One region of the Streptomyces sp. JLBJ103 genome, then DNA from elsewhere that is predicted to be linked to it. Evidence: riboswitches for the same ligand, from Rfam matches in the RefSeq annotation. Region 1 holds a riboswitch; the other holds the start of a gene.
What was found. Region 1 has a riboswitch for FMN ahead of ribD (bifunctional diaminohydroxyphosphoribosylaminopyrimidine deaminase/5-amino-6-(5-phosphoribosylamino)uracil reductase RibD). Riboswitches for the same ligand answer to the same signal wherever they lie in the genome.

Region 1 (8,360 bases):
TCGGGCCGCTCGCTGAACCCGCCCTCGATGTCCACGCTCACCAGCGCGGGAAGGCGGGCCAGCCCGCGTGCGAGGGTGAGCGTCTCCGCGCGGGTGGCGCCCGCCGCGTCCGGCAGCCCGGCCGCGACGGCGACCCCCAGGCTGGTGGTGCCGATGGCGGGGAAGCCGCGGCGGACGAGGGCGGCGGCGGAGGCGTGGTCCCAGGCGTTGGGGAGCAGCAGCGGGCGTTCGGTGTGATGGAGCCGGTGAAAGGCGGCGTGGCCGGTGGAGCCTGTGCGTTCTGTATGACCGTCGGCCCGCGGTGTCGGTGCGGGGTTCTGGTGATCGCTCATGGTTCCGACGGTAGGTCCGTATCGCTTCGGTCCCCGCCGAACCGTCGCGGGGGCTCAGGCCAGGGCGGTGACGCCGAGCAGGTCGCGCAGGGCCCGTTCGCCGTCGGGGCTGACGCGCAGCGCGCGTCCGCTGCCGATACGTACGCACCAGCCGGTGTCCAGCGCGTGCCGGCACAGCGCGGCCCCGGCCACCCCGGCCAGATGCGGCCGCCGCTCGGTCCAGTCCAGACAGCTGCGGGCCATCGGCCGCCGCCTGCGCGAGGCGGCATCCGGCAGATCGATGCCCAGCTCCCGGAACCAGTCCATCCCGCTGCCGGTCAACGCGAACCCCGTCGCCCCCTGGAGCAGCCCGCGCTCCAGCATCGCGTCGGTGATCGCGGTGCCCAGCCGCCCGGCCAGATGGTCGTAACAGGTCCGCGCCCGCGCCAGCGCGGCGCTCGCGCTGGAGGCGCGCAGCGTACGCGGCGGGGCCGGTGGCGCGGCATATGCGGACAGATCCTCGATCAGCTGCGCCACCTGCGGACCGGCCAGCCGCACGTAGCGATGCCGGCCCTGGCGCTCCTGGGCCAGGAGATCGCCGTCGATCAGCTTGTTCAGATGCTCGGTGGCGGTCGAGGCGGCCACCCCGGCGTACCGCGCCAGCTCCCCCGCGGTCCACGCCCGCCCGTCGAGCAGCGCCAGACACATGGCGGCGCGCGTCTCGTCGGCGAGCAGCGCGGCCAGCCGCGCGAGTTGCGGACCGCTGTGCGGGGACTGCGTCATGCCTCCATGGTGCGCCCCCGACCTTTCGGCGGTCCCCGAAGGGCCGGGGGCTCGCGGTTCTGTCGGGGTGCGCGGTCGCCGCGGCGCGGGCCGGGTCAGCCGGAGGTGGTGCGCTGTGCGGTGTTGCCGTCGTGGGGCGCGGCGCCCGGCGTGTGGGGGGTCTCGTGGGCCGCGCCGCGGAGGACGCCCGCGCCTGCGACCAGGCCCAGTGCGAGGACTGTGACCAGGCAGAACGACACCGTCAGTGAGGTCATGTCCGCGATCGAGCCCATCGCCGCGGGGGCGATCAACCCCGAGGTGTAGGTGATCGTGGCCACGCCCGCGATGGCCTGGCTGGGGGCCGGGCCGCTGCGGCCCGCGGCGGCGAACGCCAGCGGCACCACGACCGCGATGCCCAGCCCGATGAGGGCGAAGCCCGCGATGGCGAGGGCCGCGTTCGGCGCCGTGACGACCCCGAGGCCGCCGAGCGTGGCGAGCGCCCCGCCCGCCCGTACCGTCCGTACCGGGCCGAACCGGCCCACCACCGCGTCGCCCGCCAGCCGGGCCGCGGCCATGGTGCAGGAGAAGGCCGTGGTGCAGGCGGCGGCGACCCCGGGGGAGGAGTCCATGACGTCCCGCAGATAGACCGCCGACCAGTCAAGGCTCGCCCCCTCGGCGAACACCGCGCAGAACCCCACCGCGCCGACGATCAGCGCGGAGCGCGGCGGAAGCGCGAAACGTGGCGGCGGGTGCTCCTCGGCCGCGCTGCGCAGATCCAGGACCCAGTGACAGGCGATCGCGCCCAGCACCGTCAGGGCCCCGGCCGCGATGGCCAGATGCAGCCGGGCGTCCGCCTCCGCGTGGGCCGCGACCGTGCCCGCCGCCGAGCCGATGAGCGCGCCCGCGCTCCACATCCCGTGCAGTCCGGACATGATGGGGCGGCCCAGCCGGGTCTCTATCTCCACGCCGAGGGCGTTCATGGCGACGTCGGACATCCCGGCGGTCGCGCCGAACACGAACAGCGCGCCGCACAGCCAGACCAGGCCGGGGACGAGCGGGGGGACCGCGAGCCACAGGCACCACAGGGCCAGCAGTCCGCGCAGCGCCGCGCGGGCGCCGAAGCGGTGGCTGATCCGCCCCGCGAGCGGCATCGCGAAGGAGGCCCCGATCGCGGGGAAGGCGAGCGCCAGGCCGAGTTGGCCCGCGCTGATGTCCAACCGCTCCTGGATCCAGGGGATGCGGGTGGCGAAGTTCCCGGTGACCGCGCCGTGGACCGCGAAGACCGCCGCGACGGCCATCCGCGCCCGCCGTACCGGGATCATCCGGAGCGCCCCGGATTCCGTACCACTGCTCATGACGGTCGCTCCCTCCCCGACGCACGGCAGCACGGCCCGTCCCCGTCTGATGCCGGTGGGAAGCTATCAGGGAGCCTGCCTGGTGGATAGGCGATTTCTCCGGCCGGCGCCGGCGTCGGCGTCTGCACCACATCGGTGTCGGCGCGCCCGGTCTGGTGGACCCCGCCACCGGTGGGCTCAACTCCCCGGCCGGGCTGCCCTCCTGGCACCGCGAACCGGCCGCCGCGCCGCACACCGGGCTGGCGGCGCCGGTGCCTGGAGAACGAGGTCAACCTCGCCGTGGTCGCCGAGCAGCGGCTCGGCGTGGTGCGCGACCGGGACACCTCCGTCCTGCTGTGGCCGGGCCACGGGGTGGGCGCGGCCGTGGTGCTGGACGGGGTGCTGCGCCGCGGCGCCTCGGGCGGCACCGGCGAGATCGGCTTCCTGCCGCTGCCGGGGACCACCGCGGTGAGCGCGGTGCTCGACCCGGGCTGTGCGGTCCTCGGCGGCGAGGTCGGTCGTGCCGGGGGTACGGCCCTCGCCCACCGCGTCGAAGCGCATGTCGCCCGAATGTCCCCGCTGCGCACCGAGGTCCGACCCGGAGCAGTCGGCGGCGGCGCGGTCCTCCGCGGCGCGGTGCTCACAGCGACGGACGCGGCCCAGAACGACCTGTTCGGCGCGGGCTGGCCGAGTCCGGCCGACCCCATCCGGGGCCCCATTCCCGCAGGCTCCCGGGGCTGATTCCCGCCCCGTGGGTGAGAGAAGCCACAGGGGGTGGGGCTCCATGTCCGCTGATCGTCATGGCACACTGGGCCCGTACCAGTGACGTCAGCGCACTCCGGGGTCGGTGAAAATCCGAACCGGCGGTTACAGTCCGCGACCCGTCCGCCGCCAGCGGCCGGTTGACCAGGTGAAATTCCTGGACCGACGGTGAAAGTCCGGATGGGAGGCAGTGCGCGGCGAATGCGACATCACCGGTGCGCCGCTATCGGCGGTCCGCGCTGTTCTCGTGCGGGCCCGTCCGCCGATCCCGGCGCGTCGGCGGCGCCGTCGTTCGTTCGTGTCGTTTCCGACAGCCCCGGAGTCCGTGCCCGAAGAGGCAGGAGGACCCGGTGGCCACCACAGCCGAAGCCGACGCGATGCGCCATGCCGTCGCGCTCGCAGCCCGCGGCCTCGGCCACACCAGCCCCAACCCCGTCGTCGGCTGCGTCATCCTCGACGCCCAGGGCCGCACCGTCGGTGAGGGCTGGCACCAGCGGGCCGGTGGCCCGCATGCCGAGGTCCACGCGCTGCGCGCCGCGGGTGAACGGGCCCGTGGCGGGACCGCGCTGGTCACCCTCGAACCCTGCAACCACACCGGCCGCACCGGACCCTGCGCCCAGGCGCTCATCGACGCCGGGGTGGCCCGCGTCCGCTACGCCGTCGCCGACCCCACCGCCGAGGCCCGGGGTGGCGCCGCCACCCTCGCGGCCGCCGGGATCGATGTCGCGGCCGGACCGCTGACCGACGAGGCCGAAGCGGTCAACGAAGCCTGGCTGACCTCGATGCGGCGCGGCCGCCCCTTCGTGCTGTGGAAGTACGCCGCCACCCTCGACGGGCGCAGCGCCGCGGCCGACGGCACCAGCCGCTGGATCACCTCCGCCGCCTCCCGCGCCGATGTGCACCGGCTGCGCGCCGAGGCGGACGCCGTGGTCGTCGGCTCCGGCACGCTGCGCGCCGACGACCCCCACCTGGCCGTACGCGACCGGGACGGGGCGACCCAGCCGCTGCGCGTCGTCGTCGACACCCGCGCGACCATCACCCCCGGCGCCCGGGTCCTGGACGACGTGGCGCCCACGCTGATCGCCGTCGCCGAGGACGCCGACACCGGCCATCTGCCGGGCGTGGAGACCGTACGGCTGCCCCGCTCCGCCGACGCCGAGGGGCTCGACATCGGCGCGCTGCTGACCGCGTTGCACCACCGCGGGGTGCGCTCCGTACTGCTGGAGGGCGGGCCCACGCTCGCCGGGGCGTTCCTCGCCGCCGGAGCCGTCGACAAGGTCGTCGGCTATCTGGCCCCCGTTCTGCTCGGCGCGGGCCCGGCGGCCCTCGCCGACGCCGGAATCACCACCATCGCGCAGGCGTTGCGCCTCGAGCCGGCCGATGTCACCCGGCTCGGGCCCGATCTGCGCGTCACCGCTGTTCCCGCAGCCACCCTCGCCGAGGAGAACTGAAGTGTTCACCGGAATTGTCGAAGAACTGGGTGAGATCGTCGCCATCGAGAACCTGGGCGACGCCTCCCGCTTCCAGGTGCGCGGCCCCGTCGTCACCGACGGTGCGAAGCACGGCGACTCCATCGCGGTCAACGGCGTCTGTCTCACCGTCGTGGACCGCGAAGAGGGCCCCGCGGGCGGCGAGTTCAGTGCCGATGTGATGGCCGAGACCCTGAACCGCTCCAGCCTCGGCGCGCTCGCCGTGGGCTCCCGGGTCAACCTGGAGCGCCCCATGGCGCTCGGCGGGCGGCTCGGTGGCCACCTCGTCCAGGGCCATGTCGACGGCACCGGCACCATCGTCGAGCGCAAGCCCTCCGAGCACTGGGAGATCGTCAAGATCTCGCTCCCCGCCGACCTCAGCCGCTATGTCGTGGAGAAGGGCTCCATCACCGTCGACGGCATCAGCCTGACCGTCGTGGACGCGGGCCCCGACTACTTCACCGTGAGCCTGATCCCGACGACGCTCGCCCTCACCACCCTCGGCGTCAAGGAGACCGGAGACCCGGTCAACCTCGAGGTGGACGTGGTCGCCAAGTACGTCGAGCGAATGCTCGGGGACCGCGCCCACGGCCCCGCCGCCACCCCCGCTTCCGGAACCACCCATGGGGAGGCCGTCTCATGACCGCCCTCGACCGTCTGGGCACCGTCCCCGGACAGATCCACCGCGAGGCCGCCAGCGCGCCCGTCCTTGGAAGGAGTGTCATGAGCGAGGCATACGCGGAGACCGCGCAGCAGACCGCCGAGCCGCAGCCGACGACCCCCGCCCCCCTGCGCACCGCGCGCACCGCCGAGGAATGGCCCGACGAGCTGGCGCTGGACTCCGTCGAACGGGCCATCGACGAGATCGCCGCGGGCCGCCCCGTCGTGGTCGTGGACGACGAGGACCGGGAGAACGAGGGCGATCTCATCGTCGCCGCCGAGAAGGTCACCCCCGAGATCGTCGCGTTCATGATGTCCGAGTGCCGCGGGCTGATCTGCGCCACGCTGGACGGCTCCGATCTCGACCGGCTGGAGCTGCCCCAGATGGTGGAGCAGAACTCCGAGTCCATGCGCACCGCCTTCACCGTCTCGGTCGACGCCACCGCCGAGCACGGCGTCAGCACCGGTATCTCCGCCGCCGACCGGGCCACCACCCTGCGGCTGCTGGCCGATCCGCACAGCGTCCCCGGTGACTTCGCGCGACCCGGCCATATCTTCCCGCTGCGTGCCCGCCACGGCGGAGTGCTCGCCCGGGACGGCCACACCGAGGCCGGGGTCGATCTGGCCCGGCTCGCGGGGCTGCGGCCGGCCGCCGCGATCGTCGAGATCGCGGGCGAGGACGGCGCCATGCTGCGCCTGCCGGACCTGGTCGCCTTCGCCCGTAAGCACGATCTGGCGATCATCTCCATCGAGGACCTGATCGCCCACCGCAAGGCGCTGGAGCCCAGCGTGCGGCGCGAGGCCCAGACCCGGCTGCCCACCGCCTTCGGGGACTTCCAGGCGTACGGCTACCGCTCCACCGCCGACGGCGTCGAGCACATCGCGCTCGTCCAGGGCGAGATCGGCGACGGCGAGGACGTGCTGGTGCGCGTCCACTCCGAATGCCTCACCGGCGATGTGTTCCACTCGCTGCGCTGCGACTGCGGCCCCCAGCTGCACGCCTCGCTGGAGCGGGTGGCCGCCGAGGGCCGCGGCGTGGTGCTCTATCTGCGCGGCCACGAGGGGCGCGGTATCGGGCTGCTGTCCAAGCTGCGCGCGTACCAGCTCCAGGAGCTGGGACGGGACACCCTGGACGCCAATCTGGAGCTGGGGCTGCCCGCCGACGCACGGGACTACGCCGCGGGCGCGGACATCCTCACCGACCTCGGTGTGCGCTCGCTGCGGCTGATGACCAACAACCCCGAGAAGACCACGGCCCTGGTCCGCCACGGACTGCGGGTGCTCGGCCGGGAGCCGATGCCGGTCAAGGCCGGGGAACACAATCTGCGGTATCTGCGGACCAAGCGGGACCGGATGGGGCATGAGCTGCCCTGGCTGGACGGCGACCAGGCCGAACCCGTGTCCGCCTGCGGCAACCAGTAGCCGCGCCGGTCACCGGCACCGCGTACATCCGAACCACCAGAACCACCAGAACCACCAGAACCACCAGAACCACCAGAACCACCAGAACCACCAGAACCACCAGAACGACCTGAACGATCCGAACGACCCGTACGGAACCCGTACGAGGGCACAGACGCACCGAGGAGAGACGTGAGCGGTAAGGGCGCCCCCGAACTGTCCGTGAAGAACTGCGGCGACCTGCGCGTGGCCGTCATCGCCGCACAGTGGCACGAGAAGGTGATGGACGGGCTGGTCGACGGCGCGCTGCGCGCCCTCGGCGAACTCGGCATCTCCGAGCCCACTGTGCTGCGGGTGCCCGGCAGCTTCGAGCTGCCGGTGGTCGCCAAGGTCCTGGCGGGCCGCGGCTACGACGCGGTCGTGGCCCTCGGCGTGGTCATCCGCGGTGGCACCCCCCACTTCGACTATGTGTGCCAAGGCGTCACCCAGGGCCTCACCCAGGTCAGCGTGGACACCGGGGTCCCCATCGGCTTCGGCGTGCTGACCTGCGACACCGAGGAGCAGGCACTCGACCGGGCCGGGATCGCCGGATCCAGCGAGGACAAGGGCCACGAGGCGGTCACCGCCGCCGTCGCCACCGCCGCCACCCTGCGCTCGGTCGCCGAACCCTGGCGCTGAGCCGGGTCGGCCCGCACCAGTAGGATGACGGGCATCATGGCCAACAAGACGTTCGAGGAGCTCTTCACCGAGCTCCAGCAGAAGGCCGCCACGGCCGATCCCGCCACCTCCCGCACCGCCGAGCTGCTCCAGTCCGGTGTGCACGCCATCGGCAAGAAGGTGGTGGAGGAAGCCGCCGAGGTGTGGATGGCCGCCGAGTACGAGAGCGACGCGGCGACCGCCGAGGAGATCTCACAGCTCCTCTATCACCTTCAGGTGATGATGGTCGCCAAGGGCCTCTCCCTCGACGACGTCTACGCTCATCTCTGAGCCCTGTGCCGTCGGGTCCCCGAGCCGCCGCGCCTGTCGAGTTCACCGAGCTCCACGCCACCCCCTCGCAAACCGCATCGCAATCGAAGGAAAGAACGCTCATGCTGCGCATCGCCGTCCCCAACAAGGGTTCACTGTCCGAGCCTGCGGCGGCGATGCTCCATGAGGCGGGCTACCGGCAGCGCAAGGACCGCAAGGAACTCGTCCTCGTCGACTCCGACAACGACGTGGAGTTCTTCTTCCTGCGCCCCCGTGACATCGCCGTCTACGTCGGCTCCGGCCGGCTGGACATCGGTATCACCGGCCGCGATCTGCTGCTGGACTCCGGCTCGAAGGCCGAGGAGATCATGCAGCTCGGCTTCGCCGGGTCCACCTTCCGCTACGCCACCCTCCCCGGCACCGCCAAGGACGTCAGCGAGTTCGGCGGGAAGACCGTGGCCACCTCCTTCGCCGGACTGGTCACCAAGCACCTGGCCGACCACGGGGTGGACGCCGATGTGGTCCACCTCGACGGGGCCGTCGAGACCGCCATCCAGCTCGGGGTCGCCGAGATCATCGCGGATGTCGTGGAGACCGGCACCACCCTGCGCAACGCCGGACTGGAGATCATCGGCGAGCCGATCCTGCACTCCGAGGCCGTGGTGATCCGCCGCACCGGCGCCCCCACCGACGAC
Region 2 (8,360 bases), 2.6 Mb from region 1:
TTCGCGCCCGTCGCGCCGAACACCAAGGACGCGGTGGTCGTCACCGAGGGCCACGACCAGAACGTCGTCATCCGTTGGGGCGACCCGATTCTGCGCGGTGCGCCCGCCTTCGACGCGAACAACCAGTCGGCCAAGGCGCAGGCGGGGCAGTTCGGTTACAACAACGACTACATGGCCGTCCTCGACCTTCCGGACGAGCGGGACCGGCAGCTGCTCGTGGTCAACCACGAGTACACCGACGAGGTCCTGATGTTCGCGCACTACGACGCGAACAACCCCACCCGCGAGCAGGCCGAGATCGGCTGGGCCGCACACGGACTGTCCGTGGTCGTGGCGCAGGAGGACAGCAAGCTCGGCAAGCTGACCGCGGTGACCCGCCACCGCCTCAACCGCCGGATCACCGGCACCACGCCGTTCGAGGTCACCGGCCCGGCGGCGGGCAGCAAGCTGCTGCGCACCTCGGCCGACCCGACCGGCAAGCGGATCCTGGGCACGCTGAACAACTGTGGTGGCGGTATCACCCCGTGGGGCACGGTGCTGTCGGGCGAGGAGAACTTCAACCAGTACTTCGCCAACGGCGGTTCGGTGACCGACCCGACGACGGCCGCGCGCCTCAAGCGCTACGGCGTCACCGGGGCCGCTTCCGAGCGCAAATGGGAGCGTTTCGACAAGCGCTTCGACGTGGCGCAGGAGCCCAACGAGTCCAACCGCTTCGGCTGGGTCATCGAGATCGACCCGTTCGACCCGGACTCCACCCCGCGCAAGCTGACCGCGCTGGGCCGCTTCAAGCACGAGGCCGCCGAGCCCCGGCTGACCGAGGACGGCCGCCCGGTCCTCTACATGGGCGACGACGAGAAGTTCGACTACTTCTACAAGTTCGTCTCGTCCAAGCGCATGATGAAGGGCACCAGCCGGGCCGCGCGTGAGCACAACCGCACCCTGCTGGACGAGGGCACGCTGTACGTCGCCAAGTTCACTGGTGACAGCCCGGCCTCGGAGATCGACGGCAGCGGAAAGCTGCCCGAGGACGGGGAGTTCGACGGCACCGGCCAGTGGATCGCGCTGGCGAGCGGCAACACCTCCTACGTCGAGGGCATGACCGCCGAGGAGGTGTACGTCTTCACGCGGATGGCCGCCGACAAGGCGGGCGCGACGAAGATGGACCGCCCCGAGGACGTCGAGCCGAGCCCGCGCACCGGCCGGGTGTACATCGCGCTGACGAACAACAGCGACCGGGGCAAGGACGGCAAGCCGCCCGTCGACGAGGCGAACCCGCGCAAGAGCAACAAGCACGGCCAGATCCTGGAGCTGACCGAGCACCGCGACGACCCGGCCTCCCGCCGCTTCAGCTGGCGGCTGTTCCTGGTCTGCGGTGACCCGGCGGACCCGTCCACCTACTTCGGCGGCTTCCCGAAGGACCAGGTCAGCTCGATCTCCTGCCCGGACAACCTGACCTTCGACTCCTACGGCAACCTGTGGATCTCGACGGACGGCAACGCCCTGGGCAACCACGACGGTCTGTTCGGGGTGGCCACCGCGGGCAGCCGCCGCGGTGAGGTCAAGCAGTTCCTGACGGTGCCGAACGGTGCCGAGACCTGCGGTCCGATCGTCCAGGACCGGCGGGTGATGGTGGCCGTGCAGCACCCGGGTGAGATGGACGGGGCGAGCGTGGAGAACCCCAAGTCCACCTGGCCGGACGGACCGGGCAAGCTGGTCCGTCCGTCGGTGATCAGCGTATGGCGGCGCGACGGCGGAAACATCGGCGTCTGACCACAGCCGCCGCTTCCGCGCGGCGTGCGGTGAACGACCCCTGGTGCCCATGGGCACCAGGGGTCGTCCTATTGCACCGGCTCACCGGCTCACCGCGCGTCCTGAGGTAAACCGGAGGATTCACTTCCCATTTGGTGATCCCGTAGTGATCACTTGTTGATTCCGGAACCGTCCGCGTTGCACCAGACCGTGTCTCCGGCACCCTTCGACGTCGCCTTCTGCTTCACTTTGCCGTCGACCAAGATCGTGCACGTCACCTTGGATTCGCCGCTCACCGTAAGGCTGAGACCGTCGAGCTCGGTCACCTCCACGGTCTTGGTCCACTTACCGTGCGCCGGGCCGAGCTCCTTGGGGTCGAACTCCTTCTTCACACTGTCCTCGAAGTTCTGCGTCCCCGGCTTGTCGTACTCCACTTCGAACGGTTGTGAGCCGGTCGCCACGTATGTCACCTTGTGTTTCTCCTCGCTGTCGTCGGAACACCCCGTCAGGAGTGCCGCTGTCACCGCAAGGCCGGTGGCGAGGAGAAATGGGCGCATTTCCTTCATTCTTTTTCCTTGTGCTGATCTGGTGAACATGCCCGAAGGGGCGGCAGCAGCCTGTCATTCGTGGGGACAGTAAATCCACCCTTATCCGAAATCATCTCCGGATGATTTCTATTGACCTGTCGATGAGTTGGGGCGGCGCTAAACTCATGGGTCCATAAAACGGGCAGACTTGGAAAGCGATGGGGATACATGGCTAGATCCGGGCCGGTCGGTTCTCCGTCGGCCACCGGACGGAGCAGGCTTCTCCAGAGCCCGCTCGCGTTGATGGACACCACCATGGACCAGCTCCGCACACTGATCGTGGTCTACGAGACCGGAACGGCCCTGGGCGCGGCCCGGGTTCTGGGGCGGGAGCAGTCGAGTGTGCAGAAGCAGCTCGACACCATGAACCGCAACTTCCGTGAGCTGTGCGGCGAACCGCTGGTGCTCAAGCAAGGGCGCGGCAAGGACGTGCTGTTCACCGGCACCGGGGAAACCCTCGTGGAACTGGCGCGCGGCACGCTCGACGACTGGCTGGAGGGGATCCACGAGTCGCGCCGGCGGCTCGGCAGAACGCTGATGGTGGGCACCACCCGCTTCACGCTCGGCTATCTGGCGGGCGCCGGGGAGCGGGTGGCCGAGGAGTTCCGGCAGCGCGGGATCGAGCTCAAGGTCGGCCATGTCCGCACCCGCGACGTGCTGGCCAAACTGCGCGCCAAGGAGGTGGATCTGGTCTGCGGCAGTGTGGTGACCAGGCCGGACGACGACCATGAACTCGACGCCTTCGATGTGATGGAGTGGCGCCGCAACGGTGTTTCGCTGCTGACCAATCTGTCCGAGGCGGAGCTGCCCGGTCCGACGGTCGAGGCGGACGCGCTGCGCGCCCTCCCCCTGGTGATCTCCGCGAGCGGGCTGATGAACGGGGTGCTGCACACCTGGTTCGGCGCCGACTACCGCGGCAAGCTGCGGATCGCCGCCGAGATCGACACCGTCAACTACGGCTTCGAGCTGCTGCGTTCGGGGCTGCTGCGCGGCTGCATGCTGGTCACCAGGGGGGTCGCGGACGCGGCGGGCGATCCGCGGATCGCCCAGGGGCGGGAGCTGCGCGCGGTGGAGCTGGTCAATGACACCGGGCCCCGGCTCGAGGTGCTGCTCGGCGCCTTCACCCGGCGCGGGGAGCGGGCCCACTACGACGCCTCTCATCCGCTCAACCAGCTGTGGAACGCACTGGCGTTGGAGAACGAGCGGTGGCGGAGCGAGCAGCGCTGGCCGACGTCGGGTCTGGAGCCCGATCCGTTCGAGCTGGCCAACTCCTACGACCCGAGCGAGAGTTGAGATCCGCCGGAGCCCAACGGTCCAGTACGGACATGATCTTGCGTAATCGTCGGCGTACGGCGTGTGAGGATTGACACTTCGTCAGGGGATGGGTGTGTGCCAAAATGCTCTCCAGCGATTTTCGCGTGCTCCGGGGTCGGTGCAACTCCGAACCGGCGGTGACAGTCCGCGACCCGGCCGAACCCATCGGCCGGCCGATCCGGTGGAACTCCGGGACCGACGGTGACAGTCCGGATGGGAGGAAGTACGCGGCGGCACCCCGTGCCGCACGGCGGCGCCCGCGGACGGCCGGGCAGCCTGGACCGTGCACCGCGCCGCTGCTGCCCGCGTCTCCCCGGAATCGATCCGCAGGGAACAGGGCACAGGAGGGCCACAGCCCATGGCAGTGATGGAGCAACCGGTCGAGACGGAACGTCTGCTGGCCGTGGAGCAGGCGAGCGAGGCGTTCGCCGAGGGCGGCTTCGTGGTCGTCTTCGACGACGCGTCGCGGGGGCAGGAGGGCCATCTTGTGCTCGCCGCGGAGCACACCCATGAAGGCGCCCTGCGCCAGATGCTGGACCATACCTCCGGCGTGGTGTGTGTGGCCCTGCCGCACGACCGCGCCGCCCGGCTGTCACTGCCGCAGATGGTGGAGGAGAACACCGGACTCCAGTCGACCGCCTTCACCGTCTCCGTCGATCTCCTCGGGCCCACCACCACCGGCGGCTCCGCCCTCGACCGCTCGCACACCATCCAGGCCCTCGCCGATCCGCGCACCGCCCCCGAGCAACTGGGCCGCCCCGGCCATGTCTTCCCGGTGCGCGCGGTGCCCGGCGGTGTGCTGGAGCGGGCCGGATACCCCGAGGCCGCCGTCGATCTGTCCCTGCTGGCCGGGCTCTCCGGCGTCACGACGATGTGCGAGGTCGTCCGCGCGGACTGGAACACCGCGTGCCACGGTGACCTCAGCAGACTGGCCGCGAGCCGTCTGATGCCGATGATCTCGGTGACCGATCTGGCCACGTACCGGCTGGCCGCGCGGGCGCTGGGCCGCTGAGCCCTTCGCTTCCGCGCCCCTCAACTCGCGCTGTCGCGCCGCAGCGCCAGCACCGTTTCGACGGTGTCCGCCTGGTCCGCCGGTTTGTCCTCCCGGTAGCGCAGCACCCGGGCGAACCGCAGGGTGACCCCCATCGGATAGCGCGAGGAGCGCTGGAGGCCGTCGAAGGCCACCTCCACCACCAGCTCCGGCCGCACCCGCACCACCCAGCCGTCGTCGCTGACGGCGATCGCGAGCAGCGCCTCGGTCTGCCAGGACAGCAGCGTGTCGGTGAGCCCTTTGAACGTCTTGCCGAGCATCGCGAACGTGCCGTCCGGCCGCCGTGCGCCCAGATGGAGGTTGGACAGCTTCCCGGTGCGGCGGCCGTGCCCCCACTCCGCCGCCAGCACCACCAGATCGAGGGTGTGCACCGGTTTGACCTTCAGCCAGGAGGCACCGCGCCGGCCCGCGCCGTACGCCGACTCCAGCCCCTTGACCATGACCCCCTCATGCCCCCGGGCCAGCACGTCGGCGGCGAACTCACCGGCCGCGCGCCGGGTTTCGGGATCCTCCGGATCCTCGGCGACCAGCCGCCGCACCCGCCGGGGCTCGGGCGTCACCCGGGCCAGTTCGCCGTGGCGCTCCCGGGCCGGGAGCGCCAGCAGATCGCGGTCGTCCACGGCGAGCAGATCGAAGAAGACCGGGGACAGCGGCAGCGCGGCCGAGGCCCCGGCCACGTCCAGCCGGGAGCCGACCCGGGCGGAGGTCTCCTGGAACGGCCGCGGCCGCCCCTCGGCGTCCAGGGAGATCACCTCCCCGTCCAGGACCGCACGCTCCACCGCCAGCTCCCGCGCCGCCGCGACCACCTCCGGCAGCCGCCCGGTGATCTCGTCGAGGGTGCGGGTGTAGATCCGTACGTCGTCCCCGTCCCGGTGCACCTGGACCCGGATGCCGTCGAGCTTCTCCTCGACCGCGCAAGGGCCGAGCCGGTCCATGGCCTCGTCGAGGTCCTTGGCGCTCTGCGCGAGCATCGGCAGCACCGGCCGCCCCACCTCCAGCCGGAAGTCGGCCAGCGCCTCCGGGCCGCGCCCCAGCAGGGCTTCGGCGACCGCGCCGAGCGAGCCGCCCAGCATCACCGCCCGGCGCACCTCCGCGGGCGGCGCACCGGCCGCCGCCGCGAGCCCCTCCACCGCCAGCGCCTCCAGCGCGCCCTGCCGCAGCTCCCCGCCCAGCAGCCCGAGCAGAAAGCGCTGCTCGTCCTCGGTCGCGGCGGACATCAGCTCGCCCACCAGACGCTTGCGTTCCGCGGCGGCGCCGGTGCCGGAGACCGCCGCGATCCGGTCCAGGGCGCGATGCACCTCCAGCACCGTGAGCCGTGGCTCGGCGGCGGGCTCGTACCGCTCCCGCAGGGTGGACCAGCCCACCCCGGTGCGCCGCTGCGGCAGCCTGCCCGAGAGATAGGTGCTCACCACCGGGGCCTCGGCGGGCTCCGTACGGCGGAACAGCCCGGCCAGGGCGGCGGTCTTCTCCGAACGGGAGGAGGTGGCCGCGACCTGCCGGGAGGTCCGGGCGACAGCTGCCAGCAGCATGGGTTCAGCGTGCCCCGCCCGGCGCCCGGCCGCACGCGGGCCGCGCGGACCCGCCGGGGGCCGGGGCGGCGGAAGCGGCATACATTGGCAGAGGGGGCTGGGCGGGTGCGGACGCAGGGAGCACGCCACGGGACAGCAGATCGACTACGAGGCCCTCTTCGAGGCCATCCCGACCCCGGTGCTGATCCTGGGACGCGACCTGGTCATCGTCGCGGCCAATGACGCCTATCTGCGGGACACCCAGCGCACCCGCGAGGAACTGGTCGGGATGTACGTCTTTGACGCCTTCCCCGACAACCCCGACGACCCGGGGTACAACGCCACCCGCAGTCTGGAGTCCTCGCTGCGCCGGGTGCTGCGCACTGGGGAGCGGGACACCATGGGGTTGACGAAGTACGACATCCCCATGGTGGGGGAGGGCCGGTTCGAGGAGCGGTACTGGAGCCCGATCAATACCCCCGTACTGGACCGCGAGGGCCGGGTCGCGCTGATCATCCACCGGGTCGAGGATGTGACCGAGTTCGTCCGGGGGCGTGAGCAGCGGGCGCAGACGCCCCAGAGCGCGCGGGCCGAGGACGTGAGCGCCGACCTCTTTACCCGGACCCGTGAGCTCCAGGAGCTGAACGAGCGGCTGCGGCAGGCGCACGCCCGCGAGCGGGAGACCGCGCTCGCGCTCCAGCGGGCGATGCTGCCCACGAGCTCACCGGGGCAGTATCCGTACGCGGCCGTGCGCTACCGCCCCGCCGTGGGCTCGCTCAATGTGTGCGGTGACTGGTACGAGCTGACCGAGCTGCCGGAGGACCGGATCGCCGTCGCCGTGGGGGACGTGGTGGGGCAGGGGCTGGAGGCGGCCTGTGTGATGGGGCAGCTGCGCAGCGCGCTCTCCGCCGCGACCCGGGTGGTGGACGGCCCCGCACAGGCCCTGGAGGTGCTCGGGTTCTACGCGCGCTTCGTCGAGGGGGCGCTCGCCGCGACCGCCGTGCAGGTGGTGATCGACTCCCGGGCGCACACCGTCGTCTACAGCTGCGCGGGCCATCCGCCGCCCGCGCTGCTCCGGGCCGACGGTCGGGTGGAGCTGCTGGACCAGGCCACCGATCCGCCGCTGGGCGCCCGGACCGAGCAAGTGCCCCGACCGCAGGCCGAGGTCCGCTACGACACCGGAGCCACCCTCGTCCTCTACACCGACGGGCTGATCGAGCGCCGGGACGAGGACATCGACGTCGGTCTCGGCCGGCTCACCGCCAGCCTCGCCCGGCACAGCGGACTGGATCCGGAGGAGCTGGCCGACGCCGTGCTGGCGGACCTCGGTGTCACCGGCGGCCCGGCCGCCGATGACACCGCGCTGGTCGTCATCGCGTTGTCGTAGTTGTCGTAGGGGTTGCGGTACCGCGGCTCGGTCCGGCGCACAGCGCCCAGATGACGAAGCCGTCGACGATGAGCAGCACCATGGCCCACACCGGGTAGTACGGCAGCCACAGGAAGTTGGCGATCAGCCCGAGCCCGGCGAGCACCACGCCGGTGACCCGTGCCCACATCGCCCCGGTGAACACGGCGAGGCCGGTCACGATGAGGACGATGCCGAGGATCATATGGACCCAGCCCCAGCCGCTCAGGTCGAACGCGAAGATGTAGTTCTGTGTGGTGACGAAGACGGTGTCATTGGTGACGGCCGCGATGCCCTGGAACAAGGTCATAAGACCGCCGAAGATCATCATGACCGCCGCGAAGACAAGCCATCCGCTCACCTCGGGGCGCGGGGTGGCGGCTCCTGTCTGAACTCCACCGGCGTGACTGGCCATTTCGGGCTCCTTCATCAGGTGCTATCGAAGACCACATGGTCCCGATGAGGGGCAATTCAGATGAAATGTCCCGACTTCAGGTTTACACACACCGCCCGGCTCGGCACCCCGCGTGGCGGGGGCCGCGAAGGTGATGGAAAGTCACTGATCCGGTACGGAACGTGCTGATGGTGGCCGCTGCCCGGGTGCGGAACTCGCCTTCCGGGGCTCTCCGGTGTAGATGTGGGTATATGGCCCGGTTTATGGGTCGATCGTGGGCTGCCCGTATGTTCCCCGGTCGGCAGCCACGGAGTCAGTGGGGTGAGCGCCCGGAGGCGGAGGGGCGGCGCTC

Region 2: it holds a riboswitch for FMN, as region 1 does, so the genes downstream of both, AC4BEG_RS16375 (3,4-dihydroxy-2-butanone-4-phosphate synthase) here and ribD (bifunctional diaminohydroxyphosphoribosylaminopyrimidine deaminase/5-amino-6-(5-phosphoribosylamino)uracil reductase RibD) in region 1, are expected to answer to the same signal.

What each region holds. Positions count from the first base shown of each region.
Region 1 is NZ_CM177089.1:1,184,787-1,193,146, reverse strand. It holds gene AC4BEG_RS04945 (isocitrate lyase/PEP mutase family protein) at 1-332, opposite strand, end outside; gene AC4BEG_RS04940 (ArsR/SmtB family transcription factor) at 387-1,094, opposite strand; gene AC4BEG_RS04935 (MFS transporter) at 1,190-2,428, opposite strand; partial or broken gene AC4BEG_RS04930 (ROK family protein) at 2,548-3,148, shown strand; FMN riboswitch at 3,237-3,367, shown strand; gene ribD (bifunctional diaminohydroxyphosphoribosylaminopyrimidine deaminase/5-amino-6-(5-phosphoribosylamino)uracil reductase RibD) at 3,520-4,620, shown strand; gene AC4BEG_RS04920 (riboflavin synthase) at 4,622-5,281, shown strand; gene AC4BEG_RS04915 (bifunctional 3,4-dihydroxy-2-butanone-4-phosphate synthase/GTP cyclohydrolase II) at 5,362-6,720, shown strand; gene ribH (6,7-dimethyl-8-ribityllumazine synthase) at 6,892-7,377, shown strand; gene AC4BEG_RS04905 (phosphoribosyl-ATP diphosphatase) at 7,414-7,686, shown strand; gene hisG (ATP phosphoribosyltransferase) at 7,788-8,360, shown strand, end outside.
Region 2 is NZ_CM177089.1:3,741,676-3,750,035, reverse strand. It holds gene AC4BEG_RS16390 (PhoX family protein) at 1-1,770, shown strand, start outside; gene AC4BEG_RS16385 (hypothetical protein) at 1,920-2,315, opposite strand; gene AC4BEG_RS16380 (LysR family transcriptional regulator) at 2,580-3,629, shown strand; FMN riboswitch at 3,751-3,881, shown strand; gene AC4BEG_RS16375 (3,4-dihydroxy-2-butanone-4-phosphate synthase) at 4,009-4,662, shown strand; gene AC4BEG_RS16370 (ATP-dependent DNA ligase) at 4,683-6,230, opposite strand; gene AC4BEG_RS16365 (PP2C family protein-serine/threonine phosphatase) at 6,229-7,596, shown strand; gene AC4BEG_RS16360 (DUF7144 family membrane protein) at 7,580-8,029, opposite strand; gene AC4BEG_RS16355 (SpoIIE family protein phosphatase) at 8,296-8,360, shown strand, end outside.